DNA from 3 places in the Streptomyces sp. NPDC043952 genome. Region 1 is predicted to be linked to each of the others. Evidence: riboswitches for the same ligand, from Rfam matches in the RefSeq annotation. Region 1 holds a riboswitch; each other region holds the start of a gene.
What was found. Region 1 has a riboswitch for cyclic di-AMP ahead of AC069R_RS32340 (transglycosylase family protein). Riboswitches for the same ligand answer to the same signal wherever they lie in the genome.
Positions count from the first base shown of each region.

Region 2: another riboswitch for cyclic di-AMP. It lies ahead of AC069R_RS28385 (M23 family metallopeptidase); the one in region 1 lies ahead of AC069R_RS32340 (transglycosylase family protein).
Region 3: another riboswitch for cyclic di-AMP. It lies ahead of AC069R_RS28040 (transglycosylase SLT domain-containing protein); the one in region 1 lies ahead of AC069R_RS32340 (transglycosylase family protein).

Region 1 is NZ_JBWKES010000051.1:13,027-16,699, forward strand. It holds gene AC069R_RS32325 (cytochrome P450 family protein) at 1-340, shown strand, start outside; gene AC069R_RS32330 (DUF899 family protein) at 334-1,020, opposite strand; gene AC069R_RS32335 (transglycosylase family protein) at 1,290-2,423, shown strand; cyclic di-AMP (ydaO/yuaA leader) riboswitch at 2,601-2,770, shown strand; gene AC069R_RS32340 (transglycosylase family protein) at 2,775-3,491, shown strand.
Region 2 is NZ_JBWKES010000035.1:45,453-49,125, reverse strand. It holds gene AC069R_RS28385 (M23 family metallopeptidase) at 1-922, opposite strand, end outside; cyclic di-AMP (ydaO/yuaA leader) riboswitch at 932-1,100, opposite strand; tRNA gene AC069R_RS28380 (tRNA-Met) at 1,400-1,473, opposite strand; gene AC069R_RS28375 (dihydrofolate reductase family protein) at 1,520-2,701, opposite strand; gene AC069R_RS28370 (DUF2637 domain-containing protein) at 3,088-3,673, shown strand, end outside.
Region 3 is NZ_JBWKES010000034.1:44,302-47,974, reverse strand. It holds gene AC069R_RS28045 (polyprenyl synthetase family protein) at 1-83, opposite strand, end outside; cyclic di-AMP (ydaO/yuaA leader) riboswitch at 625-843, shown strand; gene AC069R_RS28040 (transglycosylase SLT domain-containing protein) at 847-1,332, shown strand; gene AC069R_RS28035 (HAD family hydrolase) at 1,378-2,190, opposite strand; gene AC069R_RS28030 (NAD(P)-binding domain-containing protein) at 2,358-3,563, opposite strand; gene AC069R_RS28025 (carboxylate--amine ligase) at 3,615-3,673, opposite strand, start outside.

The DNA.
Region 1 (3,673 bases):
CACCGAGCCGCTCACCATCGGCGGACAGCGGATCGCGCCCGGCGACCCGGTGCTCGTCGTCCTGGCCGCCGCCGACCGGGACCCGGAGCGGTTCGAGGACCCGGACACGCTGGACCTCGGCCGCCGGGACAACCAGCACCTCGGGTACGGCCACGGCATCCACTACTGCCTGGGCGCCCCGCTCGCCCGCCTGGAGGGGCAGAAGGCGCTGGCCACGCTGCTGACCCGGCTGCCCGACCTGCGGCTCGCCGCCGACCCGGCCGACCTGCGCTGGCGCGGCGGGCTCATCATGCGGGGACTGCGCACCCTCCCGGTGGAGTTCACCCCGCCCGCTCAGTAGTCCAGGCCCGCGAACCAGTCGCCCCGGCCGCCCGGCGTCAGGTCGAGCAGATGCCAGACGGGATTGAGGAGATCGAGGCCGCGCTGGTCGATGTCCTCGGCCATCCGGGGGCGCGCGGAGTAGAAGTGCCGGACCGTGCCGTCCGCGTCCCGGCTGAAGACCGAGATGGTCGACTCCTGGCCGCCGTCCTCGTCCTCGCTGCCCAGGTCGTACTTGAAGGTGCTGTCCCCGGCGCTGAGCAACCGCAGCCGGGACCAGCCGCGGGCGCGCGCGTGCCGGCGCAGGGCGGCCGGATCGGCGGCGGCCACCACCACCAGGTCGGCGTTCTGCGCCACATGGTGGGCGACGCCGTCGAAACCGTCGAGCCACAGGGTGCACATCGGGCAGGGGGAGGTCTGCCGCTTGCCGTACATGAAGTGGTAGACGAGCAGGGGCCGCTGCGGACCGCCGGTGAACAGCTCCCGCAGACGGACCTCGCGCACCGGCGTGTCGCCCGCCTCCAGGTCGGCGGGCCCCTCCAGGAAGACGTAGTCGCCGACCTCGGCCCCCGGCGGCAGCGACCGGCGCAGCGCCGCGACCCGCTCGCGCTGCCGCATCAGCTCGATCTCGGCGCCGCGCAGCTCCTCGCGGGCGGCGAGGTACTCCGCGGACTCACCGTGCAACCGGGTGTGCCGCATCATGTGTCCTCCTGGGTGAACAGCCCCCCGGAATCAGGTCGGTTCCATGGTTCCGGGCGCCGCGCGCCCCGGAGCCGAGGCGCCGCCGTGCCCGACGGGTGAATCGGAAGGTGACGCAGCGGAGGGGCGAACGTTCACCTCTGTGATCTTCGCGTGATCTCCGCGGCATGAACTTGTGACAAGTGATCGTGTGCCGATACCTTCACCCCTCAGCGCGGCGGGCCCGCATCATCCGCCGCGCCGGTCCCCGCCGTCGCTCGAAAGGCTCCCGCATGATCTCCGGGAACGGTCGTCACCGCCGCCCCCGTCAGGCCCCGGCCCTCCTCGTCGCGGCCGGCGTGACCGGCTCCGCCATCGCCATCCCGCTGCTCGGCGCCGCGAGTGCCCACGCGGCCGACGGCACCACCTGGGACAAGGTCGCCAACTGCGAGAGCGGCGGCGCCTGGAGCGCCGACACCGGCAACGGGTACTACGGCGGCCTCCAGATATCCCAGGACGACTGGGTCGCGTACGGCGGGACGCAGTACGCCTCCTCCGCCGACCAGGCCAGCCGCTCGCAGCAGATCGCCGTGGCCGAGAAGATCCTCAAGGACAAGGGCACCACGCCCTGGGCCACCTGCGCCCTGCTGTCCGGACTGACCTCGAACTCCGGTTCGGTGAGCGTCGATCCGGGCGTCGGCGACGGTGACAGCGGCAACGGCAGCGGCCAGACCGGCGGCACGACCGACCCGTCCGGCCTGCCCGACCCCTCTTCCCCGGCCGGCACACCGAGCGGCGACCAGGACGGCACCGGCGCCGGCTCCGGTTCCGGTTCCGGCAAGGCGTCCACCGACCCGTCCGGCTCGTCCGACCCCTCCTCTTCGCCGAGCCACGACTCAGGCTCAGGCACCGGCTCCGGCTCCGGCAAGCAGACCGGCAAGCACGCGAGCCCGCAGCCGGGCAAGCACACCGGCACGCCCGGCACCGGCACCTCCAGCCCGGACCCGTCCGGCCCGTCCTCCTCGGACCCCTCCGCCTCCACCCCGCCGTCCGCGCCGGCCCACGGCTCCGGAACGCCCTCACCCTCCACCGGTACCCCCGCCAACCCCCAGCAGGCCGCGGGCACTTGGAACCTGGTCGACACCGGAGCCCTCGGCGGCGGGCGCCACCGCGGCGGCAACGCGGACGAAAGCACGGCAAACGGGCAGAACGGCTCCACATCCGGCCGGCACGCGACCCACGAGCCGGACAGCTACACCGTCCGCCAGGGCGACTCGCTGAGCGCCATCGCCGACTCCCTTGACGTCGACGGCGGATGGCACGCGCTCTACGCCGCGAACAAGAAGGTCGTGGGCGCCGACCCGAACCACATCACCGCCGGTCAGACCCTGAAAGTCGGTGACGAAACGGGCGCGGACCAGGGCTAGTTGACGCCCCACTTGATCGCTAAATGTCCGGTTTGGCGAAAGTGTGGGATGAGTCTCAGAAGCCCTGATCGTCTTTGAAATTCCGCGGATCACCTGGCTACGGTCAAGGCCGCTCGTCACCACGAGCCCCGGCGGCCGCAACGCCGAATCCTGCCAGCGGCTGCCCGGGAACAGTCGTCGCGTCAAGCGCCGCAGGCAGGAGCGGGGGACCCAAGGTAGGCGCCGGGCCCGGCAGTTGATGCCGGACCGGCTTGGGGTGAAGCCACGCCTCCGAAAGGAGGGGTGGCCGGGCAACTCAACCGGCCCGAACCCGACAGCTCACCTCGCAGGCGTCGGTGAGGGGATCGTTCCATGCTGTTTTCCGGCAAGGGCAAGCACCGTCGTCCGTCCAAGGCCGTCCGCGCCGTCACGCTCGCCGGTGTCACCGGTGCCGCCGTGGCCGCTCCGCTGATGGCGGCCGGCAGCGCCTCCGCCGCCACCGCTTCCCAGTGGGACACCGTCGCCCAGTGCGAGTCCGGCGGCAACTGGGCCATCAACACCGGCAACGGTTACTACGGCGGCCTCCAGTTCTCCGCCTCCACCTGGGCCGCGTACGGCGGCACCGCCTACGCGCCGACCGCCGACAAGGCCAGCAAGTCGCAGCAGATCTCCGTCGCCGAGAAGGTCCTGGCCGCGCAGGGCAAGGGCGCCTGGCCGGTCTGCGGCACGGGCCTGACCGGCACCCCGTACAACGGCTCCGCCCCGACGACCACGTCGTCGGCCGGCACCGCCACCCGCTCCACGGACCAGCAGGCCGCCACCCGCTCCACCGAGCGCACCACCCCGGCCCCGTCCAAGTCCACGAGCACGTCCACCGGCTCGTCCGCGGGCAAGACCGTCACCACCCCGACCGGCAAGAAGGTCAAGAAGGGCGACGGCGAGTACAAGGTGGTCAAGGGCGACACCCTCAGCTCCATCGCGGCCGCGCACCACGTGGCCGGCGGCTGGAAGAAGCTGTTCGACCTGAACAAGGACATCATCGACAACGCCGACCTGATCTACCCGGGTCAGCAGCTCCACCTGAAGTAACCCGGCCCGGCCACGGCCGCCGCGAGCCCCGCACGGGGCTCGCCCGGCGGCCCGGCCGCGGGATGCTTCCCCGGCCGGCCGGACCCGGCCGGCGGACCGGGGCGCCCGACTCCGCTCACCCCGCCCGGCTCCGCATCACCGGCCCGGCTCCGCATCACCGGCCCGGCTCCGCTCAGCCGGAC
Region 2 (3,673 bases), on a different contig from region 1:
CCTCGCCGGTGGTGACCTTCTGGCCGACCGAGACGTTGATCGAGGACTGGTGGCAGAACCACAGCTCGGTGCCGTCGTCCAGGGTGAGGACGGTGCGGTAGCCGTAGGCGCCGGCCCAGCCGGCCTGGGTGATGGTGCCGCCGTGGACGGCCTTGATCAGGGTGCCGGTGGGGGCGGCGAAGTCGAGGCCGGTGTGGTAGCCGGAGGACCACATGGCGCCGGGCTGCCCGAAGGTGCCGGTGATCGTGTACGAGACGACGGGCAGCGTGTACTGCTTGGCGAGCGCGGCCAGCCGCTTGGCCTCGGCCGCCTTCTTGGCGTCGGCCTCCGCCTGCTCCTTGGCGTCGGCGGCCTTGGCGGCGGCCTCCTTCTCCGCCTTGGCGGCCGCCGCGTCGCTCTGCTGCTGGGCGGCGGCGACCATCGCGGCGGTGGCCTTGCTGTCGGCCTGGCCCTGCTGCTGCTCGGCCTGGGCCATGATCCGGTTGCGCAGGGCCTCGCCCGCGCCGGTGTCCGTGGCGCCCTCGGTGGTCCGCCCGAGGTCGGTGAGCGCGGTGGCGGTCTCGGCCTTGGGCGTCTCGGCGGAGTCGTCGCCGAGGAAGTGCTCGACGGTGGACAGGTGCGGCACCGAGACGTCCGGCAGGTCCGGCATCGAGACGGAGACCGGCGGCTTGCCGGGGTTGGCGCTGGCGATGCCGCCCGCGCCGACGGCGGCGATCACGCCGACGCCGAGGACGGTGGAGCTGCGGGCGAAGCCGCCGCGCTGCTTGGCGACGCGGTGGCGGCCGCGGACCGGGGCGACGGACTCCTCGCCGGGGTTCCACTCCTCCCAGGGGCCGTCGCCTTCGGGGCCGGGGCCGAACGACTCGGGTGCGCGCTGAGCGGGCACGAACGGTGCTTCGGGGGCGGGCCGGTTGGACGCCACGGGGGCGTGCTCCTTTCCTTCCTCCGCCTACCGGGTTAGCTGACGGGTTCGGAGCAGGAAGGTCTCCTACGCGCGTATACCGCTCGTGGACTCGGCTGAGTCCGCGGTGGTGTCCGCGTGATTCACCCCAGAGGTGGTGGTTCCCCGGTTCCCTCGCGGGATTCGGCGCGTGCGCACGGAGCCGCCTCGGGTGACGGCTGGGACGACCGCGCTGCGTTATCGAACGTTAATAGACCGGAGGGGAACTTTCCAAGCCGTTCGGCTTGATCATTAAGGTTCAAACCCGTGGACTTACCGCCCAGCGGGCCGCCAAACCGGGCGAGTTGACCGCCGTTCACGAGTCACCCGGTTTTTGATGGTGACTCAGATGTTATGCGCTGGGCGGTCGAACGGTCACGGGGGGTAACCCCCCGTTCGAGGCCCGGAAAACACCCAGGGCCGGAATCCATGAACTGGATTCCGGCCCTGAGACATCAGTAGCGGGGACAGGATTTGAACCTGCGACCTCTGGGTTATGAGCCCAGCGAGCTACCGAGCTGCTCCACCCCGCGGCGATGTCTCTACTGTACGCCATCACCAGGGCGGAAAGCACATCGGTTACGACGGGCCCCCGGATCGGCCGGGCAGATGCCGGTTCGGCGCCTTGGCCAGCGGCTCGTACTCGGGCAGGACGACGACCTCGGCGCCCGCGGCCGTCAGCACCCCGGTGCCGTCGGCCGCCACCACGAAGGTGTCCGGCTCCCGCCAGGCGGTCACCACCCGGCGCACCCCCGCCCGCAGGATCAGCTCGGCGCAGGGCGCGGGGCGCGAGGCGCGGCGGGCGCAGGGCTCCAGGCTGCTGTAGACGGTGGCGCCGGGCAGCCGCGGGTCGGCGGGGTCGGTCTTGGCGAGCGCCGCCTCCTCCGCGTGCACCACCGGGTCCCCGCCCTCGCGGGAGTGGCCGCGGGCCAGCTCGGTGCCGTCGGCGGCGACCACGACCGCGCCGACGCTGAAGGCCGTTCGCGAGGGCGGGCACAGCGCGGCCAGCTCGCAGGCGGTGCGCAGCCAGTGCCGGTCGGCGGCGGTGAGCACCGGTCCGGTGCCGGGCGCGGTGGGCTCGTAGCGCATCAGGACGACGTCCTCGATCCGGCGGGACTCGACCAGCCGCAGCCGACCCTCCTGGTACCGGCCGGGTCCGAACAGCCGCGGGGCGGCCGGATCGCCCACGATCAGCGGGGCGACCACGAGCTGGAGTTCGTCGGCGAGGCCCTGCTGGAGGAGCTGGGTGTGCACGGCCGCGCCGCCCTCCACCATCAGCCGGCCGACCCCGCGCTCGGCCCGCAGGTGGCCGAGCAGGGCCCGCCAGTCCAGCTCCGGGCCGAGCGCGACGACGTCGGCGGCGCCGCCGAGGAGACGGGTGACCCGTGCGGCGCCCGCGTCGGTCGTGTAGACGAGCTTGTCGCCGCCGGTGTGCCAGAAGCGGGCCGCGGGATCGAGGTCGCCGGTGCCGGTGACGGTGACCTTCAGCGGATACTCCGGCCGGCCCCGCGCGAGCCGGGCCGCGCGCCGCTCGGCGGAGGCGACCAGCAGCCGCGGGTTGTCGGCGCGCAGGGTGCCGGCGCCGACCAGGAGGGCGTCGGCCGAGGCCCGTACCGCGTCCACCCGGTCGAAGTCGGCCGGTCCGGACAGCAGCAGCCGCTGCTGTCCGGTGTCGTCCAGGCAGCCGTCGAGGGAGACGGCGGCGGACAGCAGCACGTACGGGTACGGCGCGGACTCGGGCAAAGCTCGCTCGGTGCTCATCGCCTCCAGTGTGCGGCCCGCCGTGGGCCTGCCCGCCCGGGGGGACGGCACGCGCCGCCCGGCCCGCACCCGCCCCAGCCCGCCCTAAAAGCATTCTTATTTCCGCCCGTTGCTGTCATAGGACCGCCGAACCCCGCTTTCGAGTTACAGAAGCACCCGAATGCCCCACACCCCCAGCTCCCGAGAGGCTCGTTAGCTGACCGTGGCACGCACAGAGAGACGCACAGCGCTGAATCTCCACTCGCCGGTCACATTCCGGGTGGAAAGCAAGGAAGGCGAGGTGTTCACCGACGGCTGTTCCGATCTTCTTGACGATTTCTTGAGAAGAATCCGCCAGCTGGAGAGTGAGTACCTGCGGGCGATGGTGAGGCTCTAGGACTCGGCCGATGGACAGGATTCACGATGAAGACGTTATGTGTGACTACGAGTTCAGCACGCTCGAGATGCAGTGGGACCCGGTCGAGGAACTGGCCCAGATGCTGTCCGGCGCGTCCGCCGCGAATCCCGACCCGGCCACCCCGCCCCACGGCAGGTCCAGCCACCGGAAAAATCGCCGGCGCATCCGCACCGAGCCCGGATTGCTGCGCGACGATCAGCGCGGCGCGCCCGTCACGCTGCTGATCGCCACCATCTCGGTGTGCGCGCTGTGCATGCTGGGCTGGTCCTTCTCCTATTCCTACGCCCAACTCCGCGCCACCGCTTCCTCCGTACTGCCGATGCGCCTCGCACAATGGTGGCCGTTGACGGTGTACGGGCCCTGGCTCGTGGCGGCGCTTTCCATTCTGCGGGCGACGGTCCAGCACCGAAGTGCCAGAAGATCCTGGGGAGTTCTGCTGGGCGCCTCCACCATGGCGGTCGCCCTGTGCGTCTGTCACACGGCGCATTCCCCGCTCTCCCTGATCATCTTCGGAATTCCGCCGATCACCGCCCTGGTGTGTTTCTGGGAGATCGTCGGCCAGGTCTCCTCCAAGG
Region 3 (3,673 bases), on a different contig from region 1:
TCGACAGCCGCCAATCCGGCCTGGACATCGGCTTCGAGAGCCTGGTCCCGCACGCTCAGCCCGAACGGCCCGACGACGGTCACGAGGGGTCTCCTGTCTGCTGGTGTCTGCTGGCGATTACGCGGTTTGTCGATAGGTCGCTGCCATCACTCAAGTCAGCGTATCCGGTCCGGTTTCGATCACCGAGAGCGCCCACCCTGCGCCCACCCGTCCAGTCCGGGACGTATCGGGTCATGACTGGCATACCCCCGGTCGAATCATCACAACGGACATTTATCGATTTAACAGGTAATCGGGACCTTCGGGAACTTCTTCGCGATCCCGAGAGGGGCGGAGCACCGACTCCACCCCGCCGGGGGACGAATCCCCCATGCCCGATTTTCCACAGTTTGCCATTTCGTGAATTGGGTCACCCGACCGCGTTCCCGCGGGCGGCCCGCCGACACCTCCGCACGCCTTGTCGCGCAAGCGAGTTGAGCGTTGGCATTCGCAAAGGATCAAGTACCCCATAGGCTGCTGATCAAGGTCAAATGCCTCGATATAACAATTCCGCGCTTGTTCCCGGCATGCGCTCTCGCATACCTTCCCGAGCCATCGGGCGGACGCCGAATCCTGCCGCCGCCCGTACACCCATCGACGAACTCATTCGTACGGCAGGAGCGGGGGACCCAGGTAAGTCGCCGGACCGGACGACTCACATGGCGCAGCGCGTGACACAGCGCGCCGCACCGCGTGTTCGCACCGGGACGGCTTGGGGTCAAGCCACGCCTCTCACCAGGCACGGCCGGGCACCTCCCCGCCCGAACCCGACAGCTCACCTCGCAGGCGTAGGAGAGGAACGTCCCCATGTCTGCTGCCGTTCAGCCGCGCCGCACCCGTGCCAACCGTCTCGTCCGCCTGATCGCCGTCGCCGGCACCGGCGCGGCCGTGCTCGCCATGCCCCTGGTGGGCGCCGCCACGGCGTCCGCCACCACCGGCACGACGTCGGCCGCCACCACGCCCGCCGGGTACCCGAACAACCTCGACGGCTGGATCCGCGAGTCCCTCGCGATCATGGCCCAGAAGGGCATTCCGGGCTCCTACAACGGCATCTACCGCAATGTCATGCGCGAGTCCTCGGGCAACCCGAACGCCATCAACCTGTGGGACTCCAACGCGGCCAAGGGCATACCGTCCAAGGGTCTGCTCCAGGTGATCGACCCGACCTTCAACGCGTACCACGTGGCCGGGACGTCGTTCAACATCTACGACCCGGTCGCCAACATCACCGCCGCCTGCAACTACGCGGCCGCGCGCTACGGCTCGATCGACAACGTCAACGGCGCCTACTGACCGTCGCCGGGCCCCTGAGGGCCGTGGCACCACCGCTGCTCCCGGTCACCCGGCCGGGAACAGCCTTTCGAGGACGACGGCGATGCCGTCGTCCTCGTTCGACGCCGTGACCTCGTCGGCGACCGCCTTCAGCTCGGGGTGGGCGTTCGCCATCGCGACGCCGTGCGCCGCCCAGCGGAACATCGGGATGTCGTTGGGCATGTCGCCGAAGGCCACGGCGCCTTCCGCGGGGACCCCGAGCCGCTCGGCGGCCAGCGCGAGCCCGGTGGCCTTGGTCACCCCGCACGGCTGGAGCTCCACGGTGCCGGGCCCCGACATGGTGACCGTGGCCAGCGAGCCCACGACCGAGCGGGCCACCGCCGCCAACTCGTCGTCGGACAAGGTGGCGTGGCGCAGCAGGACCTTGCTGATCGGCGCCCGCCACAGGTCGTCGCGCCGGGCCACCCGGACCGCGGGCAGGGTCGGGTGGGGCATCCGGTATCCGGGTTCGATCAGGGTGAGCCCGTCGGTGCCGTCCTGGTCGACGGCGGCGAACACCGGGCCCGTCTCGGCCTCGATCTTGCCGAGCGCGGTCTCGGCCAGCTCCCGGTCCAGCCGGACCGACCACAGCATGCGGCCGGACGCGGCGTCGTACAGCTGCGCGCCCTGCCCGCACACCGCGAGCCCGGTGGCGCCGAGGGCGGTCAGCAGGGGGCGCACTCTGGGGGCCGGGCGGCCGGTGACCACCAGGTGCCGGGCCCCGGCCCGCGCCGCCCGCGCGAGCACGGCCAGCGAGCGCTCGGAGACGGTGTCGTCGCCGCGCAGCAGCGTCCCGTCCAGGTCGGTGGCGATCAGTGCGTACGCGGGGGAGGCAACCATGATCAGAGAATACGGACCGATCCCCTCCACCGAGCCCCGCGTCATCCCCCGACTCCCGTGTCATTCCCCGGACTTGCAGCTTTGCCGACTTCAAGTGGGGGTGCGGGGAGGCGAGGTGGGGGTGGGACCAGCCGCCGCTCCCGCTCTCCGCGACCGCCCCCCACCACTCACCCGTGTTCCCGCGCCACATGCCCCGCCAGTCTCGGGGAGGCGAATTCCGTGCCGCACACGAAGCGCATCACCGGGCCGTAGGAGGAGGCGGCCGGGAGGCCGGTGAAGTAGAGGCCGGGAACCGAGGAGACGTAGCCGGTGCCGAGGCGCGGGGCGCCGCGGCTCGTCGCGAGGCGGGTGCGCAGGGTGGGGCCGAGGAAGTCCATCGCGGAGACGTCCACCCGGTAGCCGGTCGCCGCGATGACATGGTCGGCGGTCAGGTGATCCACGCGGCCGCCGTGCGTGCGCACCGTCAGCACCGGGCCCCCGTCCTGCGCCGCCGCGCCCAGCACCCGTTCGACGTCCGATACCCGCACCGCGCCCTCGAACCGTTCCCGCAGCCACCACGCGCCGAGCGGCCCGAGCACCCGGCGCACCAGGAAGTGCCGGGTGGCCTCGGGCAGGAAGCGGTAGGGGTGCGGGCAGTAGCTGAACGCCCACAGCGACCAGGCCCGCCCGAACGGCGACTCGGGACGCAGCCTCGGCTGCTCCCAGGGCGGCGCCCCGAAGGCGACCCGCCCGCGCCCCCGCGCCACCACCCGCACCCGCGCCCCGGCCTCCGCCGCCAGCACGGCCGTCTCCAGCGCGGACTGCCCGGCGCCGACCACGATCAGCTCCTTGCCGCGAAAGCGCCCGAGGTCGTGGTGCTGGGAGCTGTGCGAGACGCAGCTTTCCGGCCCCGCACCGGCCGCCGTCCGCAGCTCCGCCGGGAGATGGGCCAGCCCGGACAGCCCGGTGGCCACGACCACCGCCCGCGCGGCGAACGACTCCCCCGAGTCCAGCTTGAGTTCGAACCCCCCGCCCGCCTCCCGCCCGGCCGGCTCGACGGAGACCACCCGCACCCGTTCGAGATCCGGCACGAGCCGCCGCTGGAACCACTCGCCGTACCCGACGAAGGTCCCGACCGGGATGACGTCCTCGTCAGCGGCGAGCCGGCGGATCCCGGCCGCGTCGCAGTAGTCGGCGAGGGTGTGGCCGGGCTGCGGGCAGTCCAGGCTGGAGGCAGCGGGGGTCGATTTCAGGAGCATGCCCGCGGGCATATGGGCGCGCCAGCTGACCATGGGGTCGCCGAAGACCCGTACGGGCAGGCCGCGCGCCCGCAGATGGGCGGCGGTGGACAGGCCGAATGGCCCCGCCCCGATGACTGCAACCGGTCGGATCACGAAGTCCCTCCCCAGGACGCGTTCCTTCGGGGCCACCGCCACTTCGGTGGCCTACTCCGTGGTGCCGCCGCGGCGGTGGACCCGCCACAGCTGACGCAGATGCCGCGCGC